2 regions of the Ruania alkalisoli genome follow, and region 1 is predicted to be linked to the other one. Evidence: predicted binding sites of a transcription regulator. Region 1 holds the regulator's gene; the other holds the start of a gene.
What was found. Region 1 encodes HspR, which represses chaperone genes until heat shock. Its sites were predicted from a motif close to AAGTTGAGTCNNNNNGACTCAACTT; they were not measured.
Positions count from the first base shown of each region.

Region 2: a site for HspR is predicted at 3,678-3,702, ahead of IM660_RS18790 (Hsp20/alpha crystallin family protein). Genes of this name have one in related genera too.

Region 1 is NZ_CP063169.1:3,823,915-3,833,782, reverse strand. It holds gene IM660_RS17105 (nucleotide exchange factor GrpE) at 1-483, shown strand, start outside; gene IM660_RS17100 (DnaJ C-terminal domain-containing protein) at 554-1,585, shown strand; gene IM660_RS17095 (heat shock protein transcriptional repressor HspR) at 1,592-1,999, shown strand; gene IM660_RS17090 (DUF4282 domain-containing protein) at 2,165-2,953, shown strand; gene IM660_RS17085 (pyridoxine/pyridoxamine 5'-phosphate oxidase) at 3,004-3,651, shown strand; gene IM660_RS17080 (maleylpyruvate isomerase family mycothiol-dependent enzyme) at 3,648-4,430, shown strand; gene IM660_RS17075 (hypothetical protein) at 4,434-5,141, opposite strand; gene IM660_RS17070 (hypothetical protein) at 5,125-5,319, opposite strand; gene IM660_RS17065 (prolyl oligopeptidase family serine peptidase) at 5,438-7,495, opposite strand; gene IM660_RS17060 (dodecin family protein) at 7,678-7,887, shown strand; gene IM660_RS17055 (glycine C-acetyltransferase) at 7,904-9,139, opposite strand; gene tdh (L-threonine 3-dehydrogenase) at 9,149-9,868, opposite strand, start outside.
Region 2 is NZ_CP063169.1:4,231,736-4,241,603, reverse strand. It holds gene putP (sodium/proline symporter PutP) at 18-1,556, shown strand; gene IM660_RS18800 (BNR-4 repeat-containing protein) at 1,495-2,814, opposite strand; gene IM660_RS18795 (tetratricopeptide repeat protein) at 2,974-3,639, shown strand; gene IM660_RS18790 (Hsp20/alpha crystallin family protein) at 3,807-4,232, shown strand; gene IM660_RS18785 (heavy-metal-associated domain-containing protein) at 4,317-4,538, opposite strand; gene IM660_RS18780 (metal-sensitive transcriptional regulator) at 4,556-4,870, opposite strand; gene IM660_RS18775 (DUF2330 domain-containing protein) at 5,062-6,162, shown strand; gene IM660_RS18770 (helix-turn-helix domain-containing protein) at 6,201-6,449, shown strand; gene IM660_RS18765 (polysaccharide lyase family 8 super-sandwich domain-containing protein) at 6,831-9,800, opposite strand.

The sequences.
Region 1 (9,868 bases):
GATGGTTCCGAGGGCGGACAGGCTGAGGACCCGGTCGCTGCTGCCAAGGCGGAGGCCGCCGACCTGCAGGACCAGCTCGCGCGTGCGAAGGCCGACCTGTACAACCTCGACCAGCGGTTCAACCAGTTCGTCAAGCGCTCCCGTGTGGAAGCGCAGGCGGAGAAGGGGCGCGGTGTCGAGTCGGTCGTGGAGGCGCTGATCCCGGTGCTCGACGATGTCGACGCCGCACGTCAGCACGGCGGGCTCGAGGGTCCGCTGGCGTCCGTGGTGGACAAGCTCGAATCCACGCTGACCACTCGCTTCGAGGTGGAACGCTTCGGTGCGGCGGGGGAGGAGTTCGACCCGACGGTGCACGAGGCGCTCATGCACTCCACGAGCGAGGACGTTGAGGCCGAGACCGTCTCCCAGGTGCTTCAGCCCGGTTACCGGGTGGGCGAGCGAGTGGTGCGCCCGGCCCGCGTGGCGGTGACCGGACCACAGTGACCGAGCAGTTGCCGAGGGGCGGGACCAGCCCGGATGCAGGAGGAAGAATGATCGAAGGAGGTGTGGCGCGATGACCGGACAGGACTGGCTGGAGAAGGACTTCTACGCGACGCTGGGCGTGTCCAAGGACGCCGACGCCGCCGAGATCAAGAAGGCCTACCGCAAGCTGGCCCGCACCTGGCACCCGGACCAGAAGCCCGGGGATGAGAAGGCTGAGCAGCGGTTCAAGGAGATCGGAGAGGCCTACGGGGTGCTCTCCGATCCCGAGCAGCGCAAGCAGTACGACTCGCTGCGCGCCATGGCCGGAGGCGGAGCCCGGTTCGCCTCCGGCCCCGGCGGCGCGGCTGGCGCCAACGGGTTCGAGGACCTGTTCGGTGGCATGTTCACCGGCGCCGGCGGGCCAGGCGGTTCGCGGGTGCGTTACAGCTCGACCGGTGGCGGCATGCCCGGCGGCGGATTCGAGGACCTGCTTGGCGGGTTGTTCGGCGGTGGGATGCCAGGCGCGGGTCCGGCGGGTCCGGGATCCGCAGGCTTCCAGCGCAATGCTCCCACCAAAGGTGGCGACATCAGCACCTCCGCCTCGCTCCCATTCCGCTCCGCCGTCGAAGGTGCCACCGTCACGCTGACGCTCGAGGGCAGCCGGTCGATGACGGTTCGTATACCGGCCGGGGTGCGCGACGGGCAGAAGATCCGGCTCGCCGGCAAGGGGCAGCCGTCGCCGACCGGAGGACCAGCGGGCGACCTGATCGTCACCGTTCACGTCGAGCCGCACCCTGTCTTCGGGATGAATGGCAAGAATCTCACCATCACGGTGCCGGTCACCTTCCCGGAGGCCGTGAACGGCGCCACGATCGCTGTGCCCACGCTCTCCGGCGAGGAAGTTCGCCTCAAGGTTCGCGCGGGGACACAGTCGGGGACCAGGCTGCGGGCCAAGGGTCGGGGCGTTCCGACCAAGGCTGGGACCGGCGATCTCATCGTCACGATCGAGGTGGCCGTGCCCAGAAACCTCACCAAGCAGGCAGCCGAGGCACTTGAGGCGTTCGCTCAGGCGAGCGACGGAACCGATCCACGCGCGCATCTCGCCGCCGCAGCGAAGGCGTGAGGCCTCGTGGCGGCAGGGTATGACGCACCGGTCTTCCTGATCTCGATCGCCGCAGAGCGCGCCGGGATGCATGCCCAGACCTTGCGGCAGTATGACCGCCTCGGTCTGGTGGTGCCCCGGCGCGCTCAGGGGCGGGGCCGCCGCTATTCTCAGCGCGATGTCGACGTGCTGCGGGAGGTCCAGCGCCTCTCGCAGGAGGAGGGCATCAATCTCGCCGGGATCAAGAGGATCCTCGAACTTGCAGCCGAGAACGAGCGCCTGGAGGTGGAGAACGCCCGCCTCCGTGAGCGGGCCGGGGTGAACCGGCGCGTCTTCACTGCCGATGCCTCCGGTGATGTCGTCGCGGTGCCGCTCGGCACCCGGCTGCGCAGGGTGGAATCGAACGCCCTGGTGCTCTGGCGACCGCACCGCTGACCGAGCACCGGCACCGGCGGGGCCGACCCGGGCAGGGCGTCGCGGGCGCTGGTCGGCCCGGGCGTGCGACATCCCCGAATCCAGTGGATTCGAACGGGACTCGTGGTCGGCTCGGCTGGTGGCTAGGGTTCAGGAGGTATCACCCGCATCCTGGAGGAGGTTGTCTTGTCCTACACCCCGCCCCCGCCCGATCCCAACGAGCAGGACCCCGCGTACGGGCAGCAGCCCCCGCCGCCGGGAATCCCGTCATTCGGCGCATCATCGCAGCAGCCCCCTGCCGAGGTGCCGTCCTATGGATCCGCATCTCAGCAGCCGCCGTCGTACGGGTCGGCGTCCCAGCAGCCGCAGGAACCAGGGGCACCCGCCTACGGCGCGCCTCAGCCCCCTGCGCCTCAGCAGCCCGCCCCTCAGCAGTCTGCACAGCCCGGTCCTCCTCAGCCTGGCACTGCGGTTCCTGGGTATGGGGCCCAGCAGCCTCCGGCTGGCTATGGCGTCCAGCAGCCTCCGGCTGGGTACGGCGCCCAGCAACCTCCGGCCGGCTACGGACCGCCACCCGGGGGCGGATATGGCCAGCCCGCCTACCCGCAGGCAGGCGGTGGCGGCAACGGCTTCTTCGGTGCGTTTTTCGACTTCTCATTCTCGAAGTACGTCACCCTGACATTCGCCAAGGTCATCTTCATCATCGCGATCATCATCGCCGCGCTCTGGTGGCTCGGAGCGATCATCAGCGGATTCGGTGCGGGAGCCATCGGAAGCATGATGAGCGACTTCGGGGGCGGCAGAAACGGGGGCGGCGGCGCGATCCTCGGTGTGCTGGCCATCCTGTTCGGCTGGATCCCGCCGGCACTGTTCCTCATCAGCGTCCGGATCGGGCTCGAGTTCGTGGCCGCCACGATCAAGACGGCGCAGAACACGTCCGTGCTGGCCGCGCGCGAGGAATCCACCGACGACTGACGTCCCGGTCAGGGAGCCGGGTGCGCACGTCGATGACATGATGGGCGACCATGGACGTGCGCACCTGGCTCGCCGCCCTCCCCCCGCTCGAGAGCAGCCACCTGCCACCGTTCGACCCGGCGAACGCTCCGGACGATCCCGCGCAGCTGCACCGCCGCTGGATCGCCGACGCCGCTGGTCGCGGGCTCCCGGCACCGCACGCCGTCACGCTCGCGACGGCCGCGGACCGGGACGTCAGCGCCCGGACGGTCATGCTGCGCGACCTCAGCGGCGGGCACTGGGTGTTCGCCACCGACGCCGCCAGCCCGAAGGCACGGCAGATGGCCCGCAACCCGCGCGCCGCCCTCACCTCGTTCTGGCCCGCGCTCGGACGTCAGGTGCGCGTGACGGGGGCGGTACGTGACCTGGGTGAGGATGCCGGGGCTCGTGATTTCCTCGCTCGTCACCCCGGATCTCGTGCCGCGGTCCTGACTGGTGAGCAGAGCGCCCCGCTCGACTCTCTGGAGACCTACGATCGCGCCTACGCTGAGGCGAGGGACGCCGTCGAGAAACATCCCGGCCGCGTGCCTGCCACATGGCGGTGCTATGCGATCGCAGCGACCACTGTGGAGTTCTGGGCCGCCAGGCCGAGCGGCGGTCAGATCCGGCTGAGGTACACCCTCGAACAGACCTGGCAGAGAGGACTGGTGTGGCCATGAACCCAACCGACCCGACCACCGACCACGTGCGCGCGGTGGACGAGGCTGAGGCCGCGCTCGACTCGATCATCGGGGCCGTCGAGGGATTCGAGGGATCCGACCTGTCGGCGCCGGTCGCTCTGGCCGGGTGGACCCGCAGCCACGTGCTCGCCCACGTGGAGGTGGTGGGGGAGGCGCTCGCGGTCCAGGTGGAGCAGGCGGCGCGCGGACGTCAGGTGCCGTTCCTGGAGGGAGGGCGCGCTGCTCTGGAGCGGGCTGTCGAGACGGGTGCCGAGCGCACCCGCGAGGAACACCTGGCCGCGCTGCGCACGTTGCGCGACCGGCATCACGCCAGCCGCCCTGATGCTGACGACCTCGTCTGGTACGAACCGGTCTCGTTCCGGGACGGCACAGTGGTCGACGTGGCGCTGGCCTGGTGGCGTGAGAGCCGGGTGCATCTGGTCGACCTCGACTGCGGAGCGCGCCCGGAGGACGTCTGGTCCCGCGAACTCACCGAACACCTGGTCGACTTCCTCTCGGTGCGGTTGCCCGGCCATCTCGAAATCGCTCTCGACGCACCGGCGGACGGCTTCAACTACACCGTCACCGGGCCGAGGCCTGCGACGGGTCCGTTGGTGCGGCTGCCCGAGAAGCCCCTCATCATCACCGGATCGCTCATCGAGCTGACGGCGTGGCTCGCCGGCCGCGATGTGGCCGAGCCGCCGACCGCCCTCCAGGGCGATCAAGAGGTAACGCTGCCTGAGCTGGGGCCGTGGCCCTCGGCGCTGCTGCCCGGGTAGTGACTACCAGCGCCGGTAGGGTCCGATGTGGTCAGGTGAGACTGCCAAGGGTTCACTGACCTCCCATCCACAGGAGCGCAGCGTCTCGGCGGCCTCGTGCTGGAGGTCTCTGACTGCTGCGCGGAGTTGGCGGCGGCGCCACGCCTCGCGTCCATCGGCGACTGCTTGTCGCCACCCGGGGTGAGCGTCGACGCCGCACTCTCGAACGAGGAACTCGAGGAGATCTTCGATTCCGGGCCGAAATCGTTCTCCGCCGGTCGGCATGTGTACCTTCGACAGGTCATGCGGTCCGCTGACCCGGTCGTGTCGGTGTGCCATGGCAAGGAGGGCGGTAAAGGCGCCGCGCTCAGCGTGGAACTGCCAGTGAGACACCGGATCGGAGCGCATGTCCGCGCGGTACTCCATTCGAACCAGGGGCTGACGATCCAGGCTTGAGTAGACGGCGAAGTCTGTGCGCGAGGTCTTGAGGTGTTCGTTGCGTCGATCGAGCTCCTGATGGAGCGAGAAACTCAGATCTGCATAGCGCTCGCCGTCGATGAACAGCGGGATCCGCTGTGAGTAGGCGCCCTCCCCTTCGGGACGAATCACGTACCGTTGCGCGAATTCGACGGAGATGATGCGCTTGTCGTGCGGTAGGACGGCGTCGAGTAATCGCTGCACGTCCTCGGCGAATGCGGCGGAACGTGCAGCGAGGTCAGGCGTCTCGCTCATCGTCAAGTAGGAAGGCGATCTCCTCGAGGTCCTGAGCCGCGTACCATTCGTCGCCGACCAGCGCCCCCTCGGCAACCCGCCGTTCGAACGTGCGTCGATCCACCCCGAGGTGGTGAAGGATCTGCTCGCGGCGCTCGAGGAGTTCGTCTCTGGTGACTGTGATGGTTCGCGGACTCATGGGATCACTTTCCCTTCTGAAGACTGTGCGCTCACCGTAGCGCCGACCACTGACAGTCCTCGGGTGGTCCAGGCTTTGCTGCCCTTGTGGAACTGTCGCCAGGATACGACCCACGACCTCATAGGCGCAGCCGCTCGGCCAGGAACCGGTAAGCCAGCGCGCTCATGTGCGCTGCCTGCGCGTTCGTCGCAGCCCCGCCGTGCCCGCCCTCGATGTTCTCGTAGTAGGTCACGTCCTTGCCGGCCGCGATCATCTGCGCCGCCATCTTGCGGGCGTGCCCCGGGTGCACCCGGTCGTCGCGGGTGGAGGTGGTGAACAGAACCGGAGGGTAGGAGGTGTCGGGATCGAACAGGTGATACGGCGAGAACGTGCGGATGAACTCCCACTGCTCCGGGTCGTCCGGGTCGCCGTACTCGGCCATCCAGGAGGCGCCGGCCAGCAGGTGGGAGTAGCGCTTCATATCGAGCAGGGGTACCTGGATGACCACGGCGCCGAACAACTCGGGGTACTGGGTGAGCATGTTACCCGTGAGTAGCCCGCCATTGGAGCCACCCTGTACGCCGAGGTGTTCTGCGCTGGTCACTGCGCGTGCCACCAGATCCTTCGCGACGGCGGCCATGTCCTCATACGCCTTGTGCCGGTTCTCCTTCAATGCCGCCTGGTGCCAAGTAGGCCCGTACTCCCCGCCGCCGCGGATGTTCGCGAGCACATACACGCCGCCACGTTCCAGCCACGCGCTACCCATCGCGCCCGAGTAGGTGGGGGTCAGGGAGATCTCGAAACCGCCGTAGCCATACAGCAGGGTTGGGTTCGACCCGTCCAGGGTGAGCCCTTCGGGGCGGACCAGGAAGTACGGAACCTGCGTGCCGTCGTCAGAGGTGGCGAAATGCTGTTCCATCACCAGGCCGGCGGGATCGAAGAACTGCGGCATCGCCTTCAGTGGCTCCGGCTCGGCACCGATCTCGGCCAGCGACAGGGTGGTCGGGGTGAGGAAGTCGGTGGCGTACACCCACACCGCATCCGAGGTGCGTGGATCCACCGGGCTGACCTCCACGGTGCCCACCTGCGGGGGCCCTACGAACTCCGACTCCCGGAAGCGTCCGCCGTCGGGGGTGAGTACCACCAACCGGTTCTTGACGTCGTCCAGCACGTTCAGCACGAGGTGGCGCCTGGTCCACGTGTACTCCGCCAGCGACGTGCTCGGTGTGGGTTCGTAGAGCACGTGGAAGTCGCGCGAACCGGCAAGGAAGGGGTCCAGGCCGAGGGCCAGCAGGGAGCCGCCCCGGTAGGTCTGGGTGATCGTGCGCCCGGCTTCGTCGGTGTCCTCCACGGTCCAGTCCTCGCGCAGCTCGACCGTGAGCCATTCGCGGTGAAGTCCAGGGTTGGCTGACCGAGGTACATCGATCCGTGTGAGTGTGCCGTCGTCGCCGAGCAGGTAGAGCTCGTGCTCATAGAAGGCGATGGCCCGGGAGACCAGGTTCCGCTCGAATGCGGGGGTGGAGTCGTGCATCGCGGCGATGTACAGGTCCTGCACCTCGCCCTCGTAGACGACCTCTGCCTGGTCGAGCGCGGTGCCGCGGCGCCACCGGCGAGCGATCCGCGGGTAGCCGGAGGAGGTCATCGAGCCCTCGCCGGTGTCGGTGAAGACGAAGAGAGTGTCAGAGTCGATCCAGGACGTTCCGCCCTTGGACTCGGGCCGGTAGAAGCCACCGTCGACGAACTGCTTGGACTGCAGGTCGAACTCACGGGAGACGTCCGCATCGGAACCGCCCCGGGAGAGATCCACGATCGCGAGCCGGTAGGCATCCGGACCGGTGCGCAGCACGCTGGCCCCGTGCCAGACCCAGTTGGCGCCCTCGGCTTCGTTGAGGGCGTCGATATCGAGCACGACCTCCCACTCGGGATCGTCGCTGTGATAGGACTCCAGCGTGGTGCGGCGCCAGATCCCGCGCTCATGCTCGGCGTCCCGCCAGAAGTTGTAGTAGTGCTCGCCCACCTTGGAGATACCCGGGATCTTCTCGTCGGAGTCGAGGATGGATCGGATCCGGTCCCGAGTGGAGGTGAACTCCGTCGTCTCGGCGAGGGTGGCGGCCTGTTCGGCGTTGCGGGCACGCACCCAGTCGAGGGCTTCGGGGCTCTCGACGTCTTCGAGCCAGCTGTACGGGTCGTGTGTCACGTGCGGTCCTCGCGATATGGGGTGGGGGCGGTGGAGTTCAGCCTAAGAGATGGCAGGTGCGTGACTACCCGGTGGCGAGGGTGGGTGCGTGCTCGTCCATCTTCGGTTGCGGTGCACACCAGTCCGGGTGAAGATGACGACGTCGCACTGACGCGACGTCGCTCTCGACGAGGAGAACATCCATGACTGCATCTGTCGGCCGTATCACCACGATCAGCGCCCGCTCCGACGTCAGTTTCGACGACGCGGTCGAGGCAGGTATCGCGCGTGCCTCCGCCACCTTGCGGAACGTCTCCGGTGCGTGGATCAAGGAGCAGAAGGTCGAAGTGACCGATGGCGCGGTGACCGCCTACCAGGTGGTCCTCGAGGTCACGTTCGTCCTGGACGACTGAGCATCGCTGGAGCCCGTCAGTTCTGTACGGCATCCCGCGCCGCCACGAACGCCGCCACGAACGCCGCGACGCACTCCTCGACATCCTCGGCTGAGTGTGCGGCCGAGAGTTGCACCCGGATACGTGCCTTCTCGCGCGGCACCACGGGGAAACTGAACGCTGTCACGTACACCCCGCGGGCGAGCATGGCGTCGGCGATCCGGGCGGCGAGCGCGGCGTCGCCGAACATCACCGGCACGATGGCGTGCTCCCCGGGAAGCAGGTCGAAGCCCTCGGCGCTCATGCGCTCGCGGAACAGCGCGGCGTTGGATCCCAGCCGCTCACGCAGCTCACCCGAGGCCGCCACCAGGTCCAGTGCCGTCAGCGTCGCGGCGACGATCGGCGGGGCGAGGGAGTTGGAGAACAGGTACGGTCGGGCCCGCTGGCGCAGCAGCTCCACGATCTCGGCCCGCCCGGAGACGTAACCGCCGGATGCGCCACCTAGCGCCTTGCCGAAGGTTCCTGTGGTGAGGTCAACCCGGTCAGAGACGCCGGCATGTTCCGGAGTCCCCGCCCCTGTCGGCCCCATGAACCCGACGGCGTGGGAGTCATCCACCATCACCAGCGCACCGAATTCCTCGGCCAGATCGCAGATCTGGGCCAGTGGGGCCACGTAGCCGTCCATGGAGAACACGCCGTCCGTGACCACCAGGATCCGCCGCGCTCCACCCTCCTTCGCCCGGGTGAGCTGCGCCCGCAGATCAGCCATATCCCGGTTCGAGTACCGGTACCGTGTCGCCTTGCACAGCCGGATCCCGTCGATGATCGAGGCATGGTTGAGCTCGTCGGAGATCACTGCGTCCTCGGCACCGAGCAGCGTCTCGAAGACCCCGCCGTTGGCGTCGAAGCAGGAGCCGAACAGGATCGTGCCCTCGGTGCCCAGGAACTGCGAGACCCGTCGCTCCAGCTCCAGGTGCAGATCCTGGGTGCCGCAGATGAACCGCACCGATGCCATCCCGAATCCGCGCTCGTCCAGGGCCCGGTGGGCTGCGGCAACAATGTCCGGATGCCCGGCGAGCCCGAGGTAGTTGTTCGCGCAGAAGTTCAGCACTTCCGCAGGTGCGCCATCCCCGACGGCGGAAGGGTCGCCGTCGGGAGGGGAAGCAAGCACGTGCGCGGACTGGGGCGAGGCGATGGCGCGTTCGTGCTTGTACAGCCCGGCCGAGCGCAGTTCGTCCAGCTCGGCGCGCAGATCCTCAGCGATCGTGTACATCGGTGCTCCTCACAACCTCGTCCAGTCCAGCACGACCTTGCCGCTCGTGGCCGACTTCGCGGCCGCGAACCCCGCTTCCCACTGCGACGCCGGGAGCCGGTCGGTCACCACCGAGGTGACGGCGTCGAGCAGCCACTCGGAGGTCTGCAGCATCGAGCTCATCGCGTTCCACGTCTCGAACATCTCCCTCCCGTAGATCCCCTGCAGTGTCAGCATCTGGGTGACCACCAGCGACCAGTCCATGTCGATCGGCTCGCTCGGCAGCCCCAGGATGGCGATCTTCCCGCCGTGGTTCATCACGGTGATCATCTCCGGCAGGGCGCTGGGGTGGCCCGACATCTCCAGCCCGACGTCGAAGCCTTCCCGCAGGTGCAGCAGTTCCTCGGCACGGTTGACCGGAGTGGTGGAGACGTTCAGCGCCAGATCCACGCCCATCTTCTCGGCCAGTGCCAGCCGCTCGGGGGAGACGTCGGTGATGGCGACGTAGCGGGCACCGGCGTGGCGCACCACCGCCGCCGCCATCAGTCCGATCGGCCCGGCGCCGGTGATCAGCACATCCTCGCCGACCACCGGGAACTTCAGCGCGGTGTGCACTGCGTTGCCGAAGGGGTCGAAGATCGCGCCGAGCTCCGGGCTGACGGCGTGGCCTCCCTCGCGGGTGTGTGACCACACGTTCTCCTGCGGGATCACCACGTACTCGGCGAAGGCGCCCTCGCGTTGCACGCCGAC
Region 2 (9,868 bases), 410 kb from region 1:
ACCGAGAAAGGACGACGATGTCCGATCAGACGTATTTGTACATCGCACTCGCGCTCTACTTCGCAGGCATGATCGCCATCGGGGTTTTCGCGGCTCGCAACACCAAAGACCACGAGGACTACATGCTCGCAGGGCGGAACCTTCCGCCCTGGGCAGCCGCCCTCAGCGCCGGCGCCTCGGATATGTCCGGGTGGCTAGTCATGGGCTTGCCGGGCGCCATCTATGTCTCCGGCCTCATCGATGCCTGGATCGCCGTAGGCCTGACGATCGGTGCCTACCTGAACTGGCGGTTCGTGGCACCGCGACTGCGGGCCTACACCGAGGTTTCGAACAACTCGATCACGATCCCGAGCTTCCTGGAGAACCGGCTCAAGGACACGTCCCGGCTGCTGCGGATCGTCTCCAGCGTGATCATCCTCGTGTTCTTCACCCTCTACATCAACTCCGGCATGGTGGCCGGCGGGGTGTTCTTCGAGAGCTCCTTCGGATCGAACTATCACCTCGGGTTGGCACTCGTCGCAATCGTGACCTTGAGCTACACCCTCTTCGGCGGGTTCCTGGGCGCCTCGCTCACCGATGTGGCGCAGGGGCTGATGATGATGACGGCGCTGCTCGTGGTCCCTGTGCTTGCGGTGGTCAGCCTCGGCGGATTCGGTGAGATCGGCCCCGCGTTGGCAGAAGTGGGGCCGGACCACCTGAAGATCTTCGGCGGGGCGGCCGTGACCGGTGGCGTGGTGATCGGCATCATCTCCTCCCTGGCATGGGGCCTCGGATACTTCGGTCAGCCCCACATCATCGTGCGCTTCATGGCACTGCCCAGCCCGCAAGCCGCGACCTCCGCCCGACGCATCGGCATGACCTGGATGGCACTGTCGATGATCGGCGCGGTCGTCTGCGGGCTCGTGGGCCTGGCCTACTTCGAGCGGACTGGGAACAGTCTCGACAACCCCGAGACGGTCGTGCTGGTGATGGCGCAACTGCTCCTGCACCCGATCGTGGCCGGCTTCGTGCTCGCTGCGGTGCTGGCGGCCATCATGAGCACCATCTCCAGCCAGCTCGTCGTCTGCTCCTCCGCGTTGGTGGAGGACCTGTACAAGGTGATGCGCCGTGAGGCCCCCTCACCGAAGCACCTGACAGTGCTGGGGCGCTCCTGTGTGCTGCTGGTCGCGGTCGTCGCGGCGCTGATGGCGATCGTGCCCAATGACACCATCCTCGGGCTCGTCTCCTTCGCCTGGGCAGGGTTCGGTGCCTCGTTCGGGCCGATCGTGCTGCTGAGCCTGTTCTGGCGCAAGCTCACCAACTGGGGGGCGCTCTCCGCGATGATCGGCGGTGCCGTGACCGTGTTCGTGTGGAGCCGGTTCGACACCGGAATCTATGAACTACTGCCGGGATTCATCGTCGGCCTGGTGCTGGCGGTCGTCGTCAGCCGCGCCACCTACCGGCATGACGCGACGATCGAGAAGGAGTTCGACGACACCGGCGAACTGATGGCGATCAAGGTCGGGGCTGGACAAACCCCTGGACCCGACACGCGTAGTGCTGGGATGCCGTCATAGTTCCCTGAAACCACGTGACGGCGAGAGTCGAGGGGTCTCCGGGGACGGCGATCGGTCGCAGATTGTCCTCCCCGGAGTTCTCGGTGATGGGCGTCCATGCCCAGGAGGTTCCGCCGTCGGTGGTACGGCCGTGGAAGATCTCGTGGTGGGCCAGCGCTGAGCCGTCCCGCGGGTCGATCGGCGCCGAGAGGTACAGCGAGTCCAGATCGTAGGGGTCGATCGAGACCAGGCCCGTGTAGTCCTGCTCGTGCGGGAGCAGGTTCGCCCCCGCCGGGGCGAGCGGGAAGATCTGCCAGCCTGCGCCGTCGTGACGGGCATAGACGAAGCGGTGGTCGGAGTAGTTGCTGTTCTCCGGCTCATCGTGGGCACGGGCGGTGAGCACGGCGGCGAGCTGACCTGTCTGCGTGCCGCGGCCCTGCCGGATGTCGGTGGTCCAGGCGTGGGTGAGCGGGGAGTCGGTCAACGTGGTGCCCGTGGCCAGCAGCGTGGTCAGCTCCACCTGGGAGGGGGCCTCGGGGGAGAGGACCGCGGGGTCGGCGACCGTGCCATGGGAGTCGTGCAGCGCGCCGCCGGCGACGTAGCCGTGATAGATCGAGTTGTCGTAGTCGCGCGGGTGGTGGTCGGTGGTGATCAAGTCGATCCGATCGGTCCCGTTCGAGGCGTACCGGGTGTACCCGTTGACGTACCCGATCTTCGGCCGGGTGAAGAGCTTGCCGCCGTAGCGGAAGGTTTCGCCGTGATCGTCGCTGATCAGGATCGAGGGGTCGTCGTTGACCGCGCGCGCGAAGGCGTAGAGGCGGCCTTCCTCGGCGAGGTAGTGCAGGTTGGAGTAGGTGGCGCCCCGGCCCTCGGTCAGCTCGGTCCAGTCGAAGGTCTGCTCCGGGCCCCATTCGGTGGCGTCGTGGGGGCGGGTGGAGATCCGCCAGCGCTGGAAGTTGTCGCTCTTGTGCTTGGTGTACATCGCCAGGTATCGCCCGTCGGGGCGGATCCACAGGGCGGGATCGTTGTGGTCGTCGACCTCGAGGTTGGCGTGCAGCACCACGATCTGGGAGGCGCCGGAGCTCAGATCAACGACGGCGAGCTCGATGTTGCCGGAGCGGGCCTGGCCTCCCGCCCCCTCGGCCGCGGCCACGGAGCCGATCAGCATCGTGCCGGTGACCGGGTCGATGATGGCGCGCTCATCCTGGAACCAGCACCAGGCTCCGTTGTCGTTGAAGGTCTGGATCTGCACCGGGGTCTGGATCTGCTCTGAAGCCATGGAGGGAGATTCTGCCAGGTCCTCCTCGTGTTGGATAGCGTTTACCGACGTGCGGTGTGGTGCGCGCGGTGACGGGATCGACACGGCTGCGTCACCCTACGGCGTGGTGGCGCTGCGCTCTACGCATCTGTGTCGATCAGGTCGTGCGAGCATGACGCCATGCCGCCCGAACTTCCACCTGCCACCTACTCCATCGACGATGAGGATCTGCGGGACCGGCCCGATGACGTCGAGGCGGCACGGCAGCGGGTAGCGGCGCTCGCCGCACTCGGCGAGGACGCAGATGCCGAGCGCATCGGCTGGCTGCGGATGCTCAATGAGCTGGAGGAGGCTGAGCGGCTCGGGTGGGCAGCCCTGGCGCGGGCCGGCGGACCGTCCGATCCTGCGCTGCTGCGGGAGGGGGACGAACAGCCGGAGGCGATGGGGGTGCGCGAAGGGAGCGGGCCGCCGGAACGGTCCTGCGTGCTGCCGGTGGCTGCGATCGGGCCCGCCCTCCGGCTGGCTCACGTGCTGCAGTGGCAGCGGCGATTCGCGCTGGCCGACCTGCTGTTCCGTCGCGCGCAGCACTCGGCAGAGTCTGCGTGCGGGACGGCGGAGCCCGGCTCCCGACAGGAGCGCGTCACCATCGCGATGAGGTACTTCGCGTGGCAGCACGGGGGCAAGAGCCTGTTCGACCAAGGTCGCTACGACGAGGCGTTGGAGTGGTTCCTCACGGCCTTGCGACTGCGTCAGGAGGTGGGGGCGCCCGACGATCAGCTCGCGTCCACGCGTCAGGCGATCGCTGCGACCCGCCGTCGTCTGACGGAGCGGCGCTCGGGGCGCTGAGGTACGGAGGAACCGCGGTATGGTGCGGATAGATGTTCGCCTTGAGCGAAGGGGACTCAACTTTGGAACACAGGGGCCGCCGTCGCCGTTGGACAGGGTGTACGGCGGGTGAGGTGCCCGCCGAGTGCCCTTGGCCCCACGGGGCCACCGACCACAGGAGGTCTGCGATGAACCTGATGTTCGACCCGTTCCGTGACTTCGACCGCCTCGCCGGCCGCGGCCCGCGCTGGATGCCGATGGATCTGTACCGCGTCGGTGACGACTTCGTCGTTGACATCGACCTGCCAGGGGTTGCGCCCGACTCGATCGATCTCGACGTCGACGGCAACATGCTGACCGTGCAGGCAGAGCGAACTGTCGCCCAGCCCGACGGCGGCAAGTGGCTGGCCCAGGAGCGCCCGTCCGGTTCCTACCGGCGTCAGCTCACCCTCGGTGACGGCCTGGACGTCGAGGCGATCGCCGCCAACTACGCCCACGGCGTGCTCACCCTGCGGATTCCCGTGGCCGAGCGTGCCAAGCCGCGCAAGATCGAGGTGCAGACCAGCGATGCCACCACGGAGGCGCCGCAGGTCGAGGCAGGGCAGGGCGCCTGATCGCTCCCTCAGCGACGAAACGCCGCGTCCGGTGCATGGTGATCGCACCGGACGCGGCGTTTCGTCTGCCGCTCGTCAGTAGGGTCAGCGGATCGCAGTGACCTGGTAGCCGGCCTCGTCCACAGCCGCGCGAATGGCTGCCTCCTCCACCGGCGAGGTCGAGGTGATGGTCACGGGCGAGGCCTCGCCCTGGTGCAGGTCGACGGAGACGTCAGAGACGCCGTCGATCTCCTTGAGTTCTGCCGTCACGTGGGCAACGCAGTTGCCGCAGGTCATGCCGGTGACGTCGATCGTGGTGGTGGTCATGGTGGGTCCTTTCGGTGTCAGGAACGGACGAGGCGTGCGATGGCGGCGCTGGCTTCCTCCACCTTCGCGGCCCCCTCCTCCGGGGAGCGGCGTGCCGCATCGACGACGCAATGGCCGAGGTGGTCCTCGAGAAGTCCCAGGCCGACGGCCTGCAGCGCCTTCGTCACGGCAGAGATCTGCGTGAGGACGTCGATGCAGTAGGTGTCGTTCTCGACCATTCGCGCGATCCCGCGCACCTGGCCCTCGACCCGTCGCAGCCGCTTGAGATAGGCCTCCTTCTCCGGGGTGTAGCCGTGGGCGGAGGTGTCGGGCTCCACCGTCTGCTCGGTCATCGCATGCTCCCTGCATCGTCCTCGTCTCGTCCGCCCATGGTACCCCCCGAGGGTATGTCGACGCTACCCTCGTCGGCGCTGTGCAGGTCTTGTGCAGGTCGCACAACGGAATGGTCACGATCGCTTCGAGCTTGGTATCGATCCGGCATCGGGCCCGGGTTCGCGCCGATCGCTGCCCTACCGTGAATCGCATGACGACGACCCGAGGTCTCCCTGCGCACGGAACCTCCCGCACCCACCGGGCCGTTGCCACCACACTCGCCGCGGGTGCACTGGCAGCCGGGCTGGTGCTGATCCCCGAGCCGGCCGCGGCGTGCGGATGCGGTGCTGCCGTGGCGCACGAGGGTTACGACATCGCCGTGGACCGGGAGGAGGCGCTCGTCGCCTGGGACGGAGAGACCGAGGATGTCATCCTGCAGCTGGACATGCTCTCCGAGGCCGATGAGGCAGCGTTGGTCATTCCCACGCCCGCTCCCGCCGATGTGGGACTGGTCGACCCGGCCGTCTTCGACGCCCTCGAGGAGCTGATCGCACCGAGTGTCGAGGTGGACTACCGGTGGTGGCCGCAGGGAGGTGGCGGCGCTGGCGGGTCCGACGGCGCGGCGCCTTCTGGCTCCTCAGTGGACGTCATGAGCACGGTCACGCTCGGGCCACTCGAGGTCAGTGTGCTCTCGGCCAGTGATGCCGACGGCCTTGCTGACTGGCTCGACGCCCACGACTACGTGATGAACGATGCCGTGGCCGAGGCGTTGCTGCCTTACGTCTCCGAGGGCTGGTACTACGTCGCGGTGCGGATCGCCCCCGAGTCCGAGGTGCTGGCAGGCGAGATTCAGCCGCTCCGGCTGACATTCGACTCCTCGGCGCTCCTCTACCCGATGCGGATCTCCGCGGCCGCCACGCGCGAACAGTACGTGCGCACCTATGTGGTCACCGACCAGCAGGTACAACGCACCGATCCGACCTGGGACAGGGAGACCGGTGAGCGACGGTTCGCAGGCCCGCTCGAACCAGGGCAAACCGCTGATGAGACGCTCGCAGGACTGGTGGGCGACGGCGCCTATCTGACCGTCTTCGACCAGCGCTTCGACGATCCCAGCGAGCAGATCGTCTCCGACTTCACCTTCGCCCCCGCTCCGGAAGCCGGCGACCACCGCGAGGTCACGCACGTCACCCGGATGCGGGAGATTCTCGGACTTCCCGCCGGTCCGGTGCTGGTCGGGCTCGGCGGGTTCGCGCTCTTCGCCGGGCTGGTGGCGGCCGCTGTGATCCGCGGGCGGCGTTCGAGCTCCTGACCGTGCAGAACTGACGGCTCCTGGCGACGCTGTGCCAGATGAGGCACGGATGGGCTGAGCGCCGTCAGTTCTGTACCGGCGACATCGAACGCGAACCGCCGACCGGTCACCTCGGTGACGTCGATCCCGACACCGGGCGGGTGAACCCTGCCGTCGCACAACGGATCCGCGCCGTGGCGGCCGAGCTCGGCTATCTGCCCAACATGCACGCCCACGGTCTGCGCACGAAGCAGATCAGCACCTTCTCGGCGCCTATCACGGGTACCCCCAGCATGCGCACTGAGTGACTTTCACAGACCGCAGACTCCTCCACCGAGGCACCGCCGATGCATGGGTTGTACCGGTGGCATCTGCCGGACCTGATCTACTTCCGCGAGGACATCCGGGTGGCCGTGCACCAGATGGCTGAGGTGGGACGGTCACAACGGACGGCTCCCAGCAACTCATTGCCAGTCGGAGATAGGTGGGGCTGCTCTCGCGCCGACGGTCGACAACTGGTGAGGAGATCAGGGCCTGGCTAGATGGGGAATCGCGTCGGTGACTCCCTGTGCGACCAGCTTCTTCACGGTCCTACCCGAGAAATGGGATCGTGGGTAGGACCGTGAAGAAGGAACGGGCATCCCAGGCTCTGGCGCATGATCAGGCGAGTGGATGCCGCGAGCTCGATCTCAGACGTCAGCGGTGAACAGGATCCGCTGGGAGCGACCGTAGGTCTCCGCGGTGCGAACTGTCAGATGTGCTACTCCATTGCTGATCGAGAGGTCGATGGTGTCGTCAGCGCGGGTGACCCGCAAGGGCAGGCCCGGCGGAAGCGAGACCTGAACCTCGACCACGTCGGCGTCACGAGCGGGATCGGCGACAGAGATCTCGAATGATCCGCCTGCACCGGGCTCGCCCAAGGTCGCTACGGTGCACGGCGCCTCGGCTCGGATCGACTGTCGTCCATGGCGGACTTCGCCGGCTGCGTGGAAGGCGGCCGCAAAGTAACCCTGGCCCGGTGCCGCCACCGCCTGACGATCAGCTTCGTTCGCCACGACCACCGCACTCGGGGACTCCGCCAGATCTGCGAGATCCTGGGCACTGATCCTCGGCAATAGGTGATAGGCGAATGATGCATCCGTTGGCATCCGTCCGTGATCCAGCCACGCGGTCTGGTACGTCCGGATGATAGGAGTGTCGTCCTCGCGTTCCCTGATGCGATGCCAGTCCCCGGTCCGCTCGTCACACGTCAGATCGAAGGTGCGTTCGCCGTCGAGCATCAGATAGCCCGCTGTGCCGGGTAGATGTGCTGTGGTGCCCACGATCGCATCCCGCCATCCCGGAACATCGGAGCCGGATACCGGCACGCCATCCACCGACCACGCCGGGACATCGTCCCCGGGCACCTTGCGGTTCTCGAGGATCGTCTCGATCGGGTAGGTGTCAGGGGTGGGTTCGTCGAGCTCTATCTCCAGGTAGGGAGCGGTGGATGTGCTGCTGGTGCGGCCGCGAACCTTGACGTTCAGTCCGGTGCCGTCCGGCGGGTCCTCCAGCAGGACGACGCTGAGTGTGTCTCCTGCGGCAAGTAGCTCCCGGACGTGTTCGGTCATCTCAACCGCGTGCCAGCGGGGCTCCTCGACCACGTGCACCGTCGCCAACCGTTCGCCGGTGGGTGGGCGGTTGTTCCAGGTGATGGTGTTCTCGACCCATTCCCCATCGACCGCGTGAACCTCGACATCCATCTCCGTGCCGCCGCTGTCATCTACGTCAGCATTGAAATACAGCGTCGCCGACCTGATCCTTGCGGGGAGGTCGGCCAGGGAGAATTGGAAGTAGGTCTCGCGGGTGTAGGAGGCACTGCTCGATTTCCGCACTGGAAGGTAGCCTGCCGTGCTGTAGTTGTTGTCTGCGTAGGTGCCGCCTCGAACATAGGCGTCTCCGAACGCCGAGACGCGCTCCACGATCGGTGCGTTGATCCCACTGCCGAGAGCGACGATGCCATCGTCGAGGAAGAACCACGACAGGGTGGCTTCCATCGATGATCTCCAGTTGCGCTCGCGCGCCGTCCAGATCGCATGGGTTCCGCGCTGAGCCGGTGGGTTCGGTTCACCACCAACCACGCAGCCGCCGACCATCGGAGAGAAACCGAGCATCGAGTCCAGGCCACCACCGTTGAGGATGGGTCGGGGTTGGCTGTCGACTGTTGTTCCTGGAATTCGGTAGGGATCGACAGTGGGCCAGAAGTTGTCGTCGAACTGCGCGACTTCCTCGTTCTCCAGGTAGAGGCCGAGGAACCCGTCCCCATGATGCCAAGCGGTGCGGTTCTCTCGGTTCATCACCTCGAACTTGTTGATCCGCGTGCTCCCGATGGCCACGTTGGCCGACCACCCCGGCCGTTGGTGAACCACCCGGTCCATGCCCGGGAAGGTACGGGATTCGATCGGTTGTGGCTGAATCGGTGGCGCCAGCGCCTCCGCCTCCTCGATCAGCGCCAGCAGCGGCAGCGCGGCACTGGCCCTGATGTCGTAGTGCCGGGATCGCTCGATCCAGCCGAGGCAGAGTCCGCGCCACCGGGCGGCCGTCTCTGGGTCAGCCTGGCGCGCCAGCCTCAGCGCGCTCGAGAGAATGACCTGACCGTCACCGGAATCAGAGGACGAGGGATAGGACACGGCCCGGCCGCGGAGCGAGGCAGCCAGCTGCCCGTTGAACACCAAGGGCGTGTAGGCGTCGTCGATCGACCGCAGAAGAGCGGCGACCTGCGAATCGGCCATCTCCCATGGGGTCTGGGGCATCAGCGACACCAAGCTGGAAGCCCCGTTCAGGTAGGAGCATCCGTACGCACCGGTGTAGGCCACCTGGTTGTGCTGGACGAACGACCCGTCGGAAAGCAGACCGTTTCCGGTGTCGCTGACCTCCAATGCCGGGAGGAATGTCTCGATGCCCAGCTCGATCCGATCCGGGCGCCGCATCAGGATGCCCTCCAGGATCACGGCCCGGCACAGGTTGATCCGGTTGGCGCCGCTGCTCACAACTCGGCGTGGGCTATCGGGTGGGTAGTTGAACCCCGGATCGGGGACGAAGTGAGCCATGGCGTCGCACAGGGCCGCTCGTAGATCCGCGGGCACGACCTCGTGACACATCGTGAGGATCTCGATGATCCTGCCGGTCGAGCCGATTTCCCAGGTCCACCAGTTGTCATACTCGGGCTGGTCGACGTTGTACACGAGATCGTTCATGGTCTGCAGACCGGTCACAATCTGGTCAGCCAGCTCGGACGACCCGGTGTACCGGCCGCCGGGCACGGCGAAGGCGTAGGCCATGGACCGCAGCCCGGTGAACGATGCACTCACCGGTGCTGAACTGGATGTGCCGGTGATGTTCAGGTCGGCGAACACCCCCTGGGAACTGGGAGAGAACTGGTCGAGCCGCTCGTCGCAGGCGTCGTCGTACCCGGCGACGATGGCCGCCACGGCCGGATCGTCGGGATCGACCGTACGACTGCCCACCAGGTCTGCGCGGAAGCGTTCCCGGACGTACTCGTAGTCGTCAGTCGCCCAGGCCGGTCTGGCACCGAGATGCCCCAACGCAGCGGTGGCACCGAGTGCGGCACCGACACCGAGGAGGGTGCGTCGGGAAAAGGCTACTTCGTTGTACACCATGGGATATCACTCTCCGTTGTTGTTCATTCCTTCGAGGTACTCGCCGCAGATCTGGGCCACAGCGGAAT